Regions from separate parts of the Paenibacillus sp. cl130 genome, predicted to be linked through region 4. Evidence: a T-box and tRNA genes for the amino acid it is inferred to sense, from the RefSeq annotation. Region 4 holds a T-box; the other regions hold tRNA genes.

Region 1 (3,139 bases), on a different contig from region 4:
ATTGTGTACGGAAAAAATGCCCGCGCTGTTGCAGCTCTTTTTTCAGCTCAGGCGCGTTATATATTTCCCCGTTATATACAATCGTATAAGTGATATCCTCCAGCTGCCGGATCATGGGCTGAGCGCCATTTTCCGGGTCCATTACGCTCAGTCTTCGGTGTCCGAAGGCACACGGGTTGGATATCCAGGTACCCGCAGCATCCGGTCCGCGATCGGAGAGCGTTTGTGTCATATTCAGCAGCAGCTCAGATTGATGCATTAAGTCTCCGTTCCACTGTATGAAACCTGTAATTCCGCACATGTCTGTTCATCCTCTCTTTGTCGTGTTCATCCAGTGTTGGAAAGAACCAAAAACTAAATCCCCAGTTCATCAGTATATATGCCGAAAAGAAGCATAAAATGTCTGTCCGTTCCGAAAACTACAGATGGGGAAACCCGTCTACTCGCAAGGAAGGAGGGAGACCATGTACTACATCAAGGATGCCAAAATACGCCGCTTCACTGAACTTGACGGAGTGCGCTGCGCTGAGGTAGAGGTGCGGCCCGGTGCCGCAGATGACCCGGAATTGCTGGTCTATATCACCGCCAGGGATCAGACGGATGGTCAGCATGACTATGACATGGTACGGATCATCCGCAATGACGCCGATCTGGAGCTGGATTGGTACGACAATAATCTGCATTCGGCATTTGAGGAAGTGACAGACAAGGCTTTTACCGACTCTACACACATTACTGCTGGTGAGGAGCGAGAGAAGTTTAAAAAAGAATTGCTCTCCTATGGGCAGCTCAGTACAGAGTTCGCCAAGGAGTTCGGGGCATGAGGATATGGTGTGCTATGCCTCGGCTTTTGTTGATTTGGGCTCCGGCGCCATCGCCGGATCAGCGTGAAAGGAGGGGGAAATCATAGACGGCAAAGCGAAGTATAAGAAAAACAAAGGCAGCAGTTATATTCATAACAATGAGTTCGCGGAAGAAGTGCTGGAGAAAAACGTAAGACATGAAGTACGGAAAAGTCCTAAACGCTTTGGGAATAAATAAGCAGCCATTGAACTAAATAGCAACAGCAACTCATCAAAAATGACCCTAAAGAAGCCTCCGTATCCCGCCAAATTTGCGGTATGCAGGAGGCTTCTTTTTGAACTAAGCCGCTTCACGCAGCGTCATAATCCCTTTGTAGATGTTATAAACAAAAACCCCGAGATAGACCACTACGAATAGCAGTACAAACCCGATCACTGAACCTGCATGATTCGCCGTAATAATAAAATACACTAGCGGAATTGCCGCAATAATGGGGAAAATATGCGATAAAATAGCCTTTTTTGCATGTCCCTGAACATATTCGTCCCGTACTGCAATCCACACAATGACAGGTACTAGAAAAGGTGCGAAGAAAATGCTGAAATAACAAAGTGACGACAAAAGACCTCTCACGGATTAACCCCTCCTTTATGCATGGTTCTTTGTACATAATACCCCGTTAGCGTCCAAATGATTCCTTTTGCAGCCAGCTTCCCTGTATCATAAAAAAATGCTTTTGACAGTTGGCCGAATTGTGATATAATAATCAATGCGCTGAATACATAAGGTTTTATTGATCACCATCTTGTCCCAGTAGCTCAGCTGGATAGAGCAACGGCCTTCTAAGCCGTCGGTCGGGGGTTCGAATCCCTCCTGGGACGTCGAAGCGTTCAGATATGTAAAGTTTGAACGAAATTAAAAATGCTTCAAATCCTTGATATATAAGGGTTTGGGGCGTTTTTTCTTTTATTGGGGTTACGATAGAAAACGTTAGAAAAAGGTGTGATTAATACACCTGTTTACTCAAATTATACACACGATTTTTACACGCTATATAAACGTTCAAAAATGTCTGTTGTTTGTTTTGAATCCTGTTCACGTAGCTCTTTCATAAGGTGGGCATATGTAGAGGTAGTGATATCTAATGAGGCGTGACCAAGCCGCTCCGAAACATACAGTAAACTAATACCTTTATATAGTAGCACGCCTGTTGAATAACCACAAAATGGTAGAAAAAAGATCGTCTTTTCTATAGAATCGTTGGTACCATCCAAACGAATCCGAAAGAAGACGATCTCATGAAAAATTCTATCACGATTACATCTATCCTTCAATCCATGCTGACTCCTGAAGAAGTTCAAGGGGTTGTGAAGTTAATAGGTTATGAAGACAAAGGTGATGGACCGTGCTTATGGGGAACTGGAGCGTCTGGATCACTTCAAAACCCATGGACAATCGTTTGTCATTCGGCTTCGCGACAACGTCCATTTGGAAAAGCCTCATGCGCTACGTCGCCTTACGAAGCCAGATTCATCCGTCATTCGGGATATCACTTGCCAGTTGGGAACCCCTCAGTGTCGTTCCAGACAACGTCATCGTGTGGTGATGTTTCGGGATTTTGAAGGTCGGGAAATTCGGGTGGTTACCGATTTAATGCAGGTGACCGCAGAACAAATCGCACAGATCTATAAGGCTCGATGGCAGATTGAAGTCTTCTTTCGTTGGATCAAGCAACATTTGAATATTCCAACGCTGTTTGGTACGACTGAAAATGCGGTCTATGGGCAATTATTCTGTGCTCTAATCGTCTATGTCCTACTCAATTGGCTATTTGTTGCTGCTCAGACCTCATGGCCCCAACATGCCGTTCTTTCCTTTGCGCGATTTTCTCGTCTATTTCTTCTTCAAAACTTACCTGTTGAATGGCTGATTCAGATTCAGCACGTTCTTCTTCAGTGCACCTCTTGTTTTATGAATTGAGTTACTCAACAGGCGTGGCAGAATCTAAAAGTATCTATAATCATAAAATATTTTTTCCGTTTTTAGATAAGGATTGAGAATACCATTTCAGCTAACTGCGGCTTTAGTTTAATAACAATCTTCCATAAAAGAGCGCGATTCTATAATAAGGATCAGTTCGTTTTCATTAAAGTGCCATATTATATCTTGTAATTTAAGTGAAACTGCCTAAAAAGTATGTTAATATCAGATTTAACAGACAGACAAACTAGTATTTATAGAGGCGAAATTATGAAAAAATATAGAATATATCAAGTAGACTCATTTACAAAAAATAGATTCCATGGCAACCCTGCTGGGGTTGTTCCAAATGCAA
Region 2 (3,139 bases), on a different contig from region 4:
GCATAGATGCTCAATGGAATGCAGCTCAGAAAACAGTAACGCTGAGTAAAAGCCAGCTAAATCCGATTACAATTGCGTCTCAAACACTTCCAGCTTCGAGTAGTGCGAAGGTGTCCTACAAAATTAAGTACCCGCAAATCAGCGGTAGCCAGCTGAATTCTGAGGCTCAACAGGCCATTAACAATGTGCTTAAAAAGCATGCAGAAGGTATATTGGCAGCAGGCAAAAAGATGATGGCTGAGGGAGAGGCTACAACAGAAAGACCGTATGAGTTCGGAAATGATTTTGTGATTGCCTATAACAAAGATGGTATTCTGAGTGTGATTATGCAGGACTACTCGTATACGGGTGGCGCGCATGGCATGACGGCACGTAAAGGATATACGTTCTCGCTCGCTGATGGTAAACTGCTGCAATTGTCTGACGTATTGAAGGCAAATCCGAACTACAAAAAGTTCCTCAATGCTGATTTGAAGAAAAAAATCGATGCACTTCAGGCTGGCGAAGGATTCGGCAAATTTAAAGAGCTGGCGGCAGATCAGAATTTTTATGTGACGAACAGTGGAGTAACAATCGTGTTTGATTTGTATGATTATGCGCCATACGCGTATGGAATTCCGGAGTTTACCTACTCGTTCGGTCAATTTCTGCCTCAAGGCGGAAAGCCTTTTGCGGGACAGAATGAATAGTAGAAATAAATAAGTCCAATTGTCTATAACCTAAAAAACAATAAAGCAAAAAAGCTGCCTACCGGATAAGAAAGTCCGGAGCAGCTTTTTCATTTACCAGTTATCGAAAGAGGTAAATTTCTTCTCTTATACACCTTCTGGAGAGGAGCTAGTTAGCACTTTATCAATAATACCGTATTCCTTGGCATCATCAGCAGACATGAAGTAGTCACGGTCTGTATCTTTTTCAATGCGCTCCAGTGGTTGGCCTGTGCGATCTGCGAGAATGCGGTTCAGTTTATCACGCATTTTCAGAATGCGGCGTGCGCGGATTTCGATATCCGTTGCCTGGCCTTGTGCACCACCCAGGGGTTGGTGAATCATAATTTCACTGTTTGGCAAAGCGAAACGTTTACCTTTGGCGCCTGCATTCAGCAAAAACGCGCCCATGGAAGCCGCCATACCTACGCAAATCGTAGATACGTCAGGTTTAATGTATTGCATCGTATCGAAAATGGCCATGCCAGCTGTAATGGAACCGCCAGGGCTGTTAATATACAAGTGAATATCTTTTTCAGGATCTTCGGCAGCCAAAAACAGCATTTGCGCAATTATAGAGTTGGCTACAACGTCATTGACGTCCGAGCCTAACAAAATAATGCGATCCTTTAACAGTCTGGAATAAATGTCATAGGCGCGTTCGCCGCGGTTACTTTGTTCTACTACCATAGGAACATAGCTCACGTCAAAAAACCTCCCTTAAATATCGTTAGTGGATTTGGTGGACATGCCGATTACACGTCCCTTATTTATAAACTGTTACCGTATTAACCACATGATAAACAATTTCAAACAAAAAGTCAAAGAAAGTCAAACTAATGATTAAAAAAAAGAGCCCTCAGCGCTCTTATTGGTTAAAACATTATATAGAAGCATCTAAGCGTTCATTTAAAATGGCGCGCCCGCGAGGAATCGAACCTCGATCTCAGGCTCCGGAGGCCTACGTCATATCCGTTGGACCACGGGCGCATAGTTGATTCAATGCAAACAACTAACTAATTAAACAGCTAATTGGAAACAAAGATGATTATATGATATACAGCAGTGAATTGCAAGCTTTTATTAAATGCGCATATTCAGATAAATGGTTGAGAAATATAGGTTCAGATAGACTTGCATATGGAGCAAATATTGGTTAAGATATACGTGGGACTTAAAAAGTTATCCCGGGACGTTTTGAGACCAGTTAGAGATAGAGCATTAGAGACAGAACTTAGAAGTGTGCGGGAGTGGAAAGCATGCGAAAGATATTAGAAATACAGAAGCAGCTTCTGCCCGACCTCATGGATGTTTTGAAAAAAAGGTACACGATCCTGCATCAGATTATGCTGTCCGATGTTGTTGGACGCAGAACACTGGCAGCTTCACTGAACATGACTGAGCGCGTGTTGCGCGCCGAAACCGATCTTCTTAAAGCTCAGGGGCTAATTGAGATTGAGAGTGTAGGCATGAAGGTGAGCAAAGCAGGACTGGATCTGCTGGAACAGCTGGAGCCGATTGCGAACAACTTGTTCGGCCTGTCCCAATTGGAGGACCAGATTCGTCAAGCCTATGGTTTGAGGAAGGTGGTTGTCGTTCCAGGGGATTCGGATGCTTCTCCGTTAACAAAGCAGGAGCTGGGGCGCGCTGGAGCAAAAGCGTTGCTGAGTGTTATGGACGACGAGGATGTGGTCGCTGTAACAGGTGGCACGACAATTGCCGACGTGGCGGAACAACTGGCACTACCTTCTAATGGCCCACTTAAGGGTGGGTGGTTTGTACCGGCACGCGGGGGTTTGGGAGAAAGCATGGAAATGCAGGCCAACACAATTGCTTCCACAATGGCTCGCAAGGTAGGCGCTCAATACCGTCTGCTCCATGTACCGGATTTGCTCAGCAATCATGCTTACAACTCCTTGCTTGAAGATACGAACATTCAGGATATATTGAACCTGATTCGCGAGAGTCGTATCATCATTCACGGGATAGGCAACGCCATAGCGATGGCACATAGACGTAAACTTGATCCCGAAACCTTTGCCCAGATCAGCAGTGAAGGAGCGGTAGCCGAATCGTTTGGTTATTACTTTAACGAAGATGGCGTCGTTGTTCACAGAATGCTGACGCTTGGACTCCGATTGGAGGACATTAGGCGTACCGATACGGTTCTAGGTGTAGCTGGAGGCAAAAACAAGGCGGCCGCTATTCATGCGGTACTGCGTTTCGGGCAAGAGGACATTCTAGTCACCGACGAAGGCGCTGCTGTTGAGATTGTAAGTCGTTATTTAAATGATTAATATAGGATTTATGAATAATGTTGTCTTGACGGGCTTTCGGGTCTGTCTTGAATATATAAAACTAAACTAAACGAACTTTGGGAGGAACTCACTCATGACAGTTAAAGTTGGTATTAACGGTTTCGGACGTATTGG
Region 3 (3,139 bases), on a different contig from region 4:
TTCTCCATGAGGATTTGACCTTCTTGAAGCTTCGTTTCCTGTACGCAAAAAATATCGGCATTTGTTTCTTTTAGATAAGTATAAAACCCTTTGGTCACACAGGCTCTTAAGCCATTTACATTCCAAGATATTAATTTCATTTGATTAATCTCCTTGCTAATTCACGCGGTCAAGCGATGTGATTTGTATATCCTTTGTTGACATAAGTTTATAAATGTCTTCTATCTGGACTTCATAGGTCTTTTCATCAAAATGGTCCTGACCAAACATATAATCGTTTATTTCTATTGCCTTAAGGTTTTGTTTGGTATTCATAGTCGAAGGGAAGTATTCGATATCTAATGAGGCTTTATTTCCGGCCAACACTGTCTTGAGAACTTTCGCGGTTTGTAATACTCGTTCTTTTTCCAATGGCAATCCTGAGTCAGTTAGATCCTCGAATACAATTATACGAATATACTGATCGCCGACCGCTTTGGGATTCAGTTTAAAATCGTCGTATTCTTTGATCATTTTATCCGTGTTACCTCTCCCAAAGGGCGTTAAGATAATTTTCTCTAAATGGGACATCCTCATAAGGACGCTTAGTCATGTTAAAGAGGACGGAAGGATGACGATTAGAGATCACCTCCATGGTATATTCAGTAGAGGGAATACTATGATAGCTAATATTTTGAATTTGAAAGTCCTCTCCATATTTCTGCTCCAGATATTGCTCTGATTCTGCGGCTACGTTGCGTTTATTTTCACCTGTTTGTGTAAAAGGCTCGATAATATCTACGTATTTCATTGTGACTGCAAGAAGTAGAAGTGTAGCTCCCAAAGCGAGACTGAGTAAAGTGCGCCATTTGGATGGCAAGGATACACCTGTCGGTGCTCTCTCCGCATGGTGTGGAATTTGAAAAGATCGTACTGTAAAAACAATGCCTAAAATGTGAAAAAAAATGGCCAACGGTCCCGAGATAATAAGCAGGTATCCGAGTGAAAACATTGTAAAATAGATCAGAATTCCCTGTGTGATGATAAGAGCCGCTCCTCCAATCATATAGGAAGGAATGGCGAGATAAAACATACCCAATCCAGTACCTAATATAGAAAGCAAAGTGGCAAGAAAACGATGAATTTCCCGCGACTTTTGGAGGTTATTCGTAATCAAGGGAGTCAGTCTACCTCCTTTACTTAAAAATGGTGCAACATGATAGATGATAGCAATTTCTGCGTTTTTTTGAAAGAGTAGAGACTTGAAACCAGCGCCTAAAGTAGCGTTGGGCAGACTACTCTTTCTACATTATTTATAATGAAAAAAAGCTCCCTTGCGGAAGCTTTTTTTGGTGTAATATATCAGGAGAGAACTCTCCTATGGTCGACTGCGAAGTATAGGCTAACGATGCCGATGGCCCGACGTTCCCCCGTGGTTTATCTCATGAGAACAAAAAAAGCCTCCATTATGGAAGCTTCTTGTTATGACGTCCCAGGAGGGATTCGAACCCCCGACCGACGGCTTAGAAGGCCGTTGCTCTATCCAGCTGAGCTACTGGGACATAAAATTCAAGCGAATATTAATATATCATATGGATAAAAGAAATTCAAGTCTTATTTTGCATATATCGCTTATTTAAGCTTTATACAGCATAAATTCTGAGTAGACGTAGTTTTTTTTGCCTTATAAAAGGGTATGTTAGAATACAGGTGAATATGTGTAAGACGAGTGGTTGGACTTCGGCTACTGTTTCTCATATAATCTACAAATACTTGAGCTTGCGAAGGAGAGGGGGTGCCTTGAATAAAGGACTCCAAGGTGACGACAAAAGAAAATAATATTGTATTGTTTCCGAAGACACTGGACTATTATCAAATTCAACTTACTGTGATGCTTGAAAACGAACGTTACGGAGAGGCGATGGCGATGCTGCGTTTTTTAATGCAGTGTCAGGGACAGGAGCAGAAGCAGTACGATGAATGGAACGCTCTATTACAATGGCTGGAAGCTGCATTTCCACAGTACGCTGACAGTGGGGCGGTAACGGACGCTGTGGAAGAAGAAGTCAGTGAAGTAGAGTTAGCTCGCCGTCATGCACGCTTTAAGCAGGAGCAGGATGCAGGCTACGGCAACAAGCTATTGCGGATGGCTATGGATGAACCCTTATCCGAACAGACGATTTTAGCATTGGAGCAGTTGTCCTATCTGGAACTCCCAGAAATCGACGATGCCTTGCTTCGCTGGATTACGGAACGGGAAATCCATCCTTTACTTCAATTCCGTGTTCTACAGACAATGCGACGACGCGGAACGGAAGGGACGATAGAAATCAGACGGGGTGATGAACAAGCGGAAATCGACATTGAAACGGTTCCGTTACAGCCAGGTGATTTTCCAGAGTCGATTATGCGTATTTTGGAACGGGTGGCCGATCAGACTGAGGTGCACGAGCCTACACTATTCTATTTTGCACAGGAGCTGTGGTCACAGTTTGTGATGGCAGTATACGGTACGAAAGATTATAGATCAATGTTGGTGGAAGAGGACGGAATGCCGGATATTTGGGCTGCAGCACTCCACCAGACAGTTTCGGAAAGTTTGAACGGAAATAATAATGAGGAAGAAACCCGTGCTATATATGGCATTACAGATGCGTTGCGTTTCCGTTTTGAGCAGGCGTATCGCTCGATGCGACTATTCGTAGCGGCGGGAATGAACACTCCTTAATGACCGGAAACGTTTACCTGTGAAGCATTCAAAGGGCTGCTCTTGAAAAAGACAGTAATGTTAGATATACTATAGTGGTTATTTTGTGTGCGTTGATTGTAATGAAAACTAAGTGAAGATTTTGTTGGAGGGGAAAGCATAAAATGAAAGCAACTTGGGAGAAAATAGAGAAGAACCTTGGGGTTCTTGAAGTTGAGGTTGACGCGGATCGTGTAGCCGCTGCACTCGACAAAGCTTTTAATAAAGTGGCAAAACAAGTAAGTGTACCAGGATTCCGTAAAGGTAAAGTACCACGTCCTATCTTTGAAAAACGCTATGGTATTGAAAGTCTGTACCAGGATGCAATTGACATCCTGTTGCCAGAAGCTTACAGCCAAGCTGTAGAGCAAACGGACATCTTCCCGGTTGACAGCCCTGACGTTGAAATTGATC
Region 4 (3,139 bases):
CCGCCTGTCAAAAGTACAGCCTCGATTTCATCCTGTGCCGCTGCTTCGGATACTAACTGCTGAATACCTTCGTAGTCATCTTTGACGATGACATATCGAACAACCTTATATCCATTGGTTTCTAGTAGATCCATGAGCAGTCGTCCCCCAGTATCTGTTTCCACGGTGCGGGTGTCCGAGACAGTCACGACCATGCAATTAACCTGTTGCGGGGATTCCTGTCGATGCTCCTCTACAGAAGACATATTCATTGAAATGCTCACTCCTTGATCGGTGGTTAGACATACACTTTTTACAATAGAGCAATGACTGAGTGTATGCAAGTCAGAAACAGGGGCTAAAAATCCATGTGATTAATATCCTTGCACTTGCACACTGGAATATAGTACACTTCCTTACATAAGTCGGGATTACTTTGTTTTTATTTTATTGAAAGCGCGCACATCAAATGATTAATCTCAAGGGTCAGCGGGTAATAGTACAGCAGGGTCAACAACTGGGAGGTAATGTAATATGAATCATTCATACCAACAATGCGTGGATGCTTGCCTGGAATGTATGAACGCTTGCAATGTATGTTACGTAGCGAGTTTGAAGGAATATGATTTAGCTATGCTGCGTGAATGTATTCGAGTGAGTAGGGAATGTGCAGAAATATGCGGATTTGCTGCTCAAATGCTGCAGCGTGGAACGGATTTTGCCGAGCAAATCTGTGAGCTGTGCGCCAAGGCCTGTGAGGTATGTGCTGCTGAATGCAGCAAGCATTCCCATGATCATTGCAAGCATTGTGCAGAAGCCTGCCGTCGTTGCGTTCAGGCGTGCCGCCAATTGGTGGCAGTGTAATTACATATATGGAACTAGTGCCTGAAGAGGAAATAATAGGTTGCTTTCTACTGAATAGGTTTGTATAATGATTGGAATTAACGTCATGGAACGGGAGAGTAGCAGCGGAGCCGTATCATTACAGCGAGCCGGAAGAGGTGTAAGCCGGTATGAGGTCCGATGTGAAGCGCACCCGGGAGACGGTTGATCCAACGAGCAGAACTTCTAGTAGATCAGCCCGGCAGACACCGTTATTAGTCATTGGAGTGAAATCGCGATTTGTGTAAGTTAGCTGTAACTACACAACCGATTTACGAAGAGTGGTACCGCGGGGATATTAAAGTTCTCGTCTCTTGAATTATTTCAAGAGGCGGGGGCTTTTTTTGTTAGATTCTATAAAAAGAGGAGAGAGATCATGTTGATGAGGATTGCTGCTCAAGCGATATTGGCCCATACGGGCTTGGAGGAGAAAGAAATTGTATCTTTATTTGAGGTGCCTCCGCAGCCCGAATGGGGAGATGTGGCGTTTCCCTGTTTTGTGCTGGCCAAAAAGTTTCGAAAGTCTCCACAGCACATTGCACTGGAATTGGCGGAGCTAGTGAATCATGAAGAAGGTTTAACTGCTTCAGCATCGGGTGCCTATGTAAATATAACATTGGATCGATCTGTTCATATTCCACTTATGCTTGCTGAATTGAGCAAGGCCGATTTCCTCAGGCCCAATATCGGGCACGGACAGCGGGTAGTTATTGATATGTCCTCGCCCAATATTGCCAAACCGTTTGGTATCGGTCATCTTCGCTCTACTGTTATCGGTGCTGCCTTGTATCGTATTCTTGGTGAAACCGGATATGTTCCAGTTAGTGTGAATCATCTTGGGGATTGGGGAACACAGTTTGGCAAGCAAATTGCGGCCTATAAAAGATGGGGAAATGAGGAGCAGCTACAACATGATCCGATTGGTGAATCGCTGAAGCTATATGTTCGTTTTCATCAGGAGGCCGAGCATGATCCGACTTTGGAGGATGAAGGCCGCGAGTGGTTCCGACGTTTGGAGCATGGGGATGCTGAGGCTCAACAACTATGGGAGTTTTTTGTTGAAGTTAGTCTGGGTGAATTTGATCGTATGTACCAGCGTCTAAACATTACATTTGACCATGTGCTGGGAGAAAGTTTTTACAATGATAAGATGCAGGCAGTTGTTGCTCAATTAAGAGCAAAAGGATTGCTGGAGGAAAGTGATGGCGCGCTCGTGGTTCGTCTGGAAGATGAAGAACTGCCTCCGTGTCTTATTCTAAAAAAGGATGGGACTACCATTTATCCGACACGTGATCTGGCAACAGCGATTTATCGTCATGAAGTGATGAAGGCTGATCGGTTGCTGTACGTCGTTGGTGGAGAACAGAAGTTGCATTTTCAGCAGGTGTTTGCGGTGCTGAAGCATGCAGGGGAGGCTTGGGCGGAGCAATGTGAGCATGTGCCGTTTGGATTAATGCGGTTTGCGGGTAAGAAAATGTCCACAAGACGCGGAAAAGTTGTCAAACTGGAGGAGGTGCTGGATGAAGCTATAGCGCGTGCTCAAGCCATCATTACTCAGAAGAACCCCGATTTGCAGGAACAACAGGCAGTAGCTGAGGACGTTGGTATCGGGGCGATTATTTTTGGTGATTTAAAAAACAACCGGCTGAATGAAGTGGATTTTTCGTTGGAGGAGGCGCTGACCTTTGAAGGCGAGACCGGGCCTTATGTGCAGTATACTCATGCGCGCATTCGCAGCCTTCTGGAGAAAGCTCACGCTCGCGCCGATGTTGATGTTAATACTAATCCTAGCGACAACGACCTTGTCCAAGATAGCCATTCTCGTGATTTGAATGACGTATCGGATGGAATGTTGGGTGACGCAGGTTGGGCGCTGCTTAAGCAGTTGGGTCGCTATCACGGACAACTGATACGTGCGGCTCGCCAACTGGAGCCATCGGTAATTGCGAGATTTGCATTGGATACGGCTCAGGCGTTTAACCGTTTTTACGCCAAGGAAAGGATTGACGATGGTGGACAGTGGCGTATTCGGTTGGCGGAACAAACTGCCGATATTCTGGCATGCGCGCTGCAACTTCTTGGTCTGAAAGCGCCAAATCGGATGTAAGCAAAGCGAACAAAGGGGAGCGAGTTTTTGCTGGCGGGATGACTGCTACCCAGACCTGGATCTTCCAAAGGAATACTGTAAAAAAATAAATCGGTTACAGGCACTTTTGGGTATGTATAAAGATTGTGAGCAGAAAAGAGTTAGACGGGTACACTAAACGCAGGTATTCCA

What was found. A T-box is a leader RNA that pairs with one kind of tRNA and senses whether it is charged. The one in region 4 lies ahead of argS (arginine--tRNA ligase), so its partner is inferred to be a tRNA-Arg.
Region 1: it encodes a tRNA-Arg, which carries the amino acid that the T-box ahead of argS (arginine--tRNA ligase) is inferred to sense. The anticodon was not compared.
Region 2: it encodes a tRNA-Arg, which carries the amino acid that the T-box ahead of argS (arginine--tRNA ligase) is inferred to sense. The anticodon was not compared.
Region 3: it encodes a tRNA-Arg, which carries the amino acid that the T-box ahead of argS (arginine--tRNA ligase) is inferred to sense. The anticodon was not compared.

Annotation. Positions count from the first base shown of each region.
Region 1 covers NZ_FOYG01000006.1:112,361-115,499, reverse strand. Annotated here, with positions in the region: gene asnB (asparagine synthase (glutamine-hydrolyzing)) at 1-301, opposite strand, end outside; gene BM358_RS17260 (hypothetical protein) at 465-824, shown strand; gene BM358_RS17255 (magnetosome magnetite crystal formation protein family) at 1,144-1,437, opposite strand; tRNA gene BM358_RS17250 (tRNA-Arg) at 1,612-1,685, shown strand; gene BM358_RS17240 (IS4 family transposase) at 2,188-2,784, shown strand; gene BM358_RS17235 (PhzF family isomerase) at 3,055-3,139, shown strand, end outside.
Region 2 covers NZ_FOYG01000009.1:202,685-205,823, reverse strand. Annotated here, with positions in the region: gene BM358_RS22185 (PdaC/SigV domain-containing protein) at 1-689, shown strand, start outside; gene clpP (ATP-dependent Clp endopeptidase proteolytic subunit ClpP) at 816-1,412, opposite strand; tRNA gene BM358_RS22175 (tRNA-Arg) at 1,623-1,697, opposite strand; gene BM358_RS22170 (sugar-binding transcriptional regulator) at 1,967-3,004, shown strand; gene gap (type I glyceraldehyde-3-phosphate dehydrogenase) at 3,099-3,139, shown strand, end outside.
Region 3 covers NZ_FOYG01000006.1:48,140-51,278, reverse strand. Annotated here, with positions in the region: gene BM358_RS17000 (exodeoxyribonuclease III) at 1-140, opposite strand, end outside; gene BM358_RS16995 (hypothetical protein) at 157-513, opposite strand; gene BM358_RS16990 (hypothetical protein) at 524-1,156, opposite strand; tRNA gene BM358_RS16985 (tRNA-Arg) at 1,468-1,541, opposite strand; gene BM358_RS16980 (hypothetical protein) at 1,799-2,707, shown strand; gene tig (trigger factor) at 2,851-3,139, shown strand, end outside.
Region 4 covers NZ_FOYG01000001.1:238,792-241,930, reverse strand. Annotated here, with positions in the region: gene BM358_RS01055 (MogA/MoaB family molybdenum cofactor biosynthesis protein) at 1-251, opposite strand, end outside; gene BM358_RS01050 (four-helix bundle copper-binding protein) at 514-843, shown strand; T-box leader at 921-1,179, shown strand; gene argS (arginine--tRNA ligase) at 1,238-2,968, shown strand.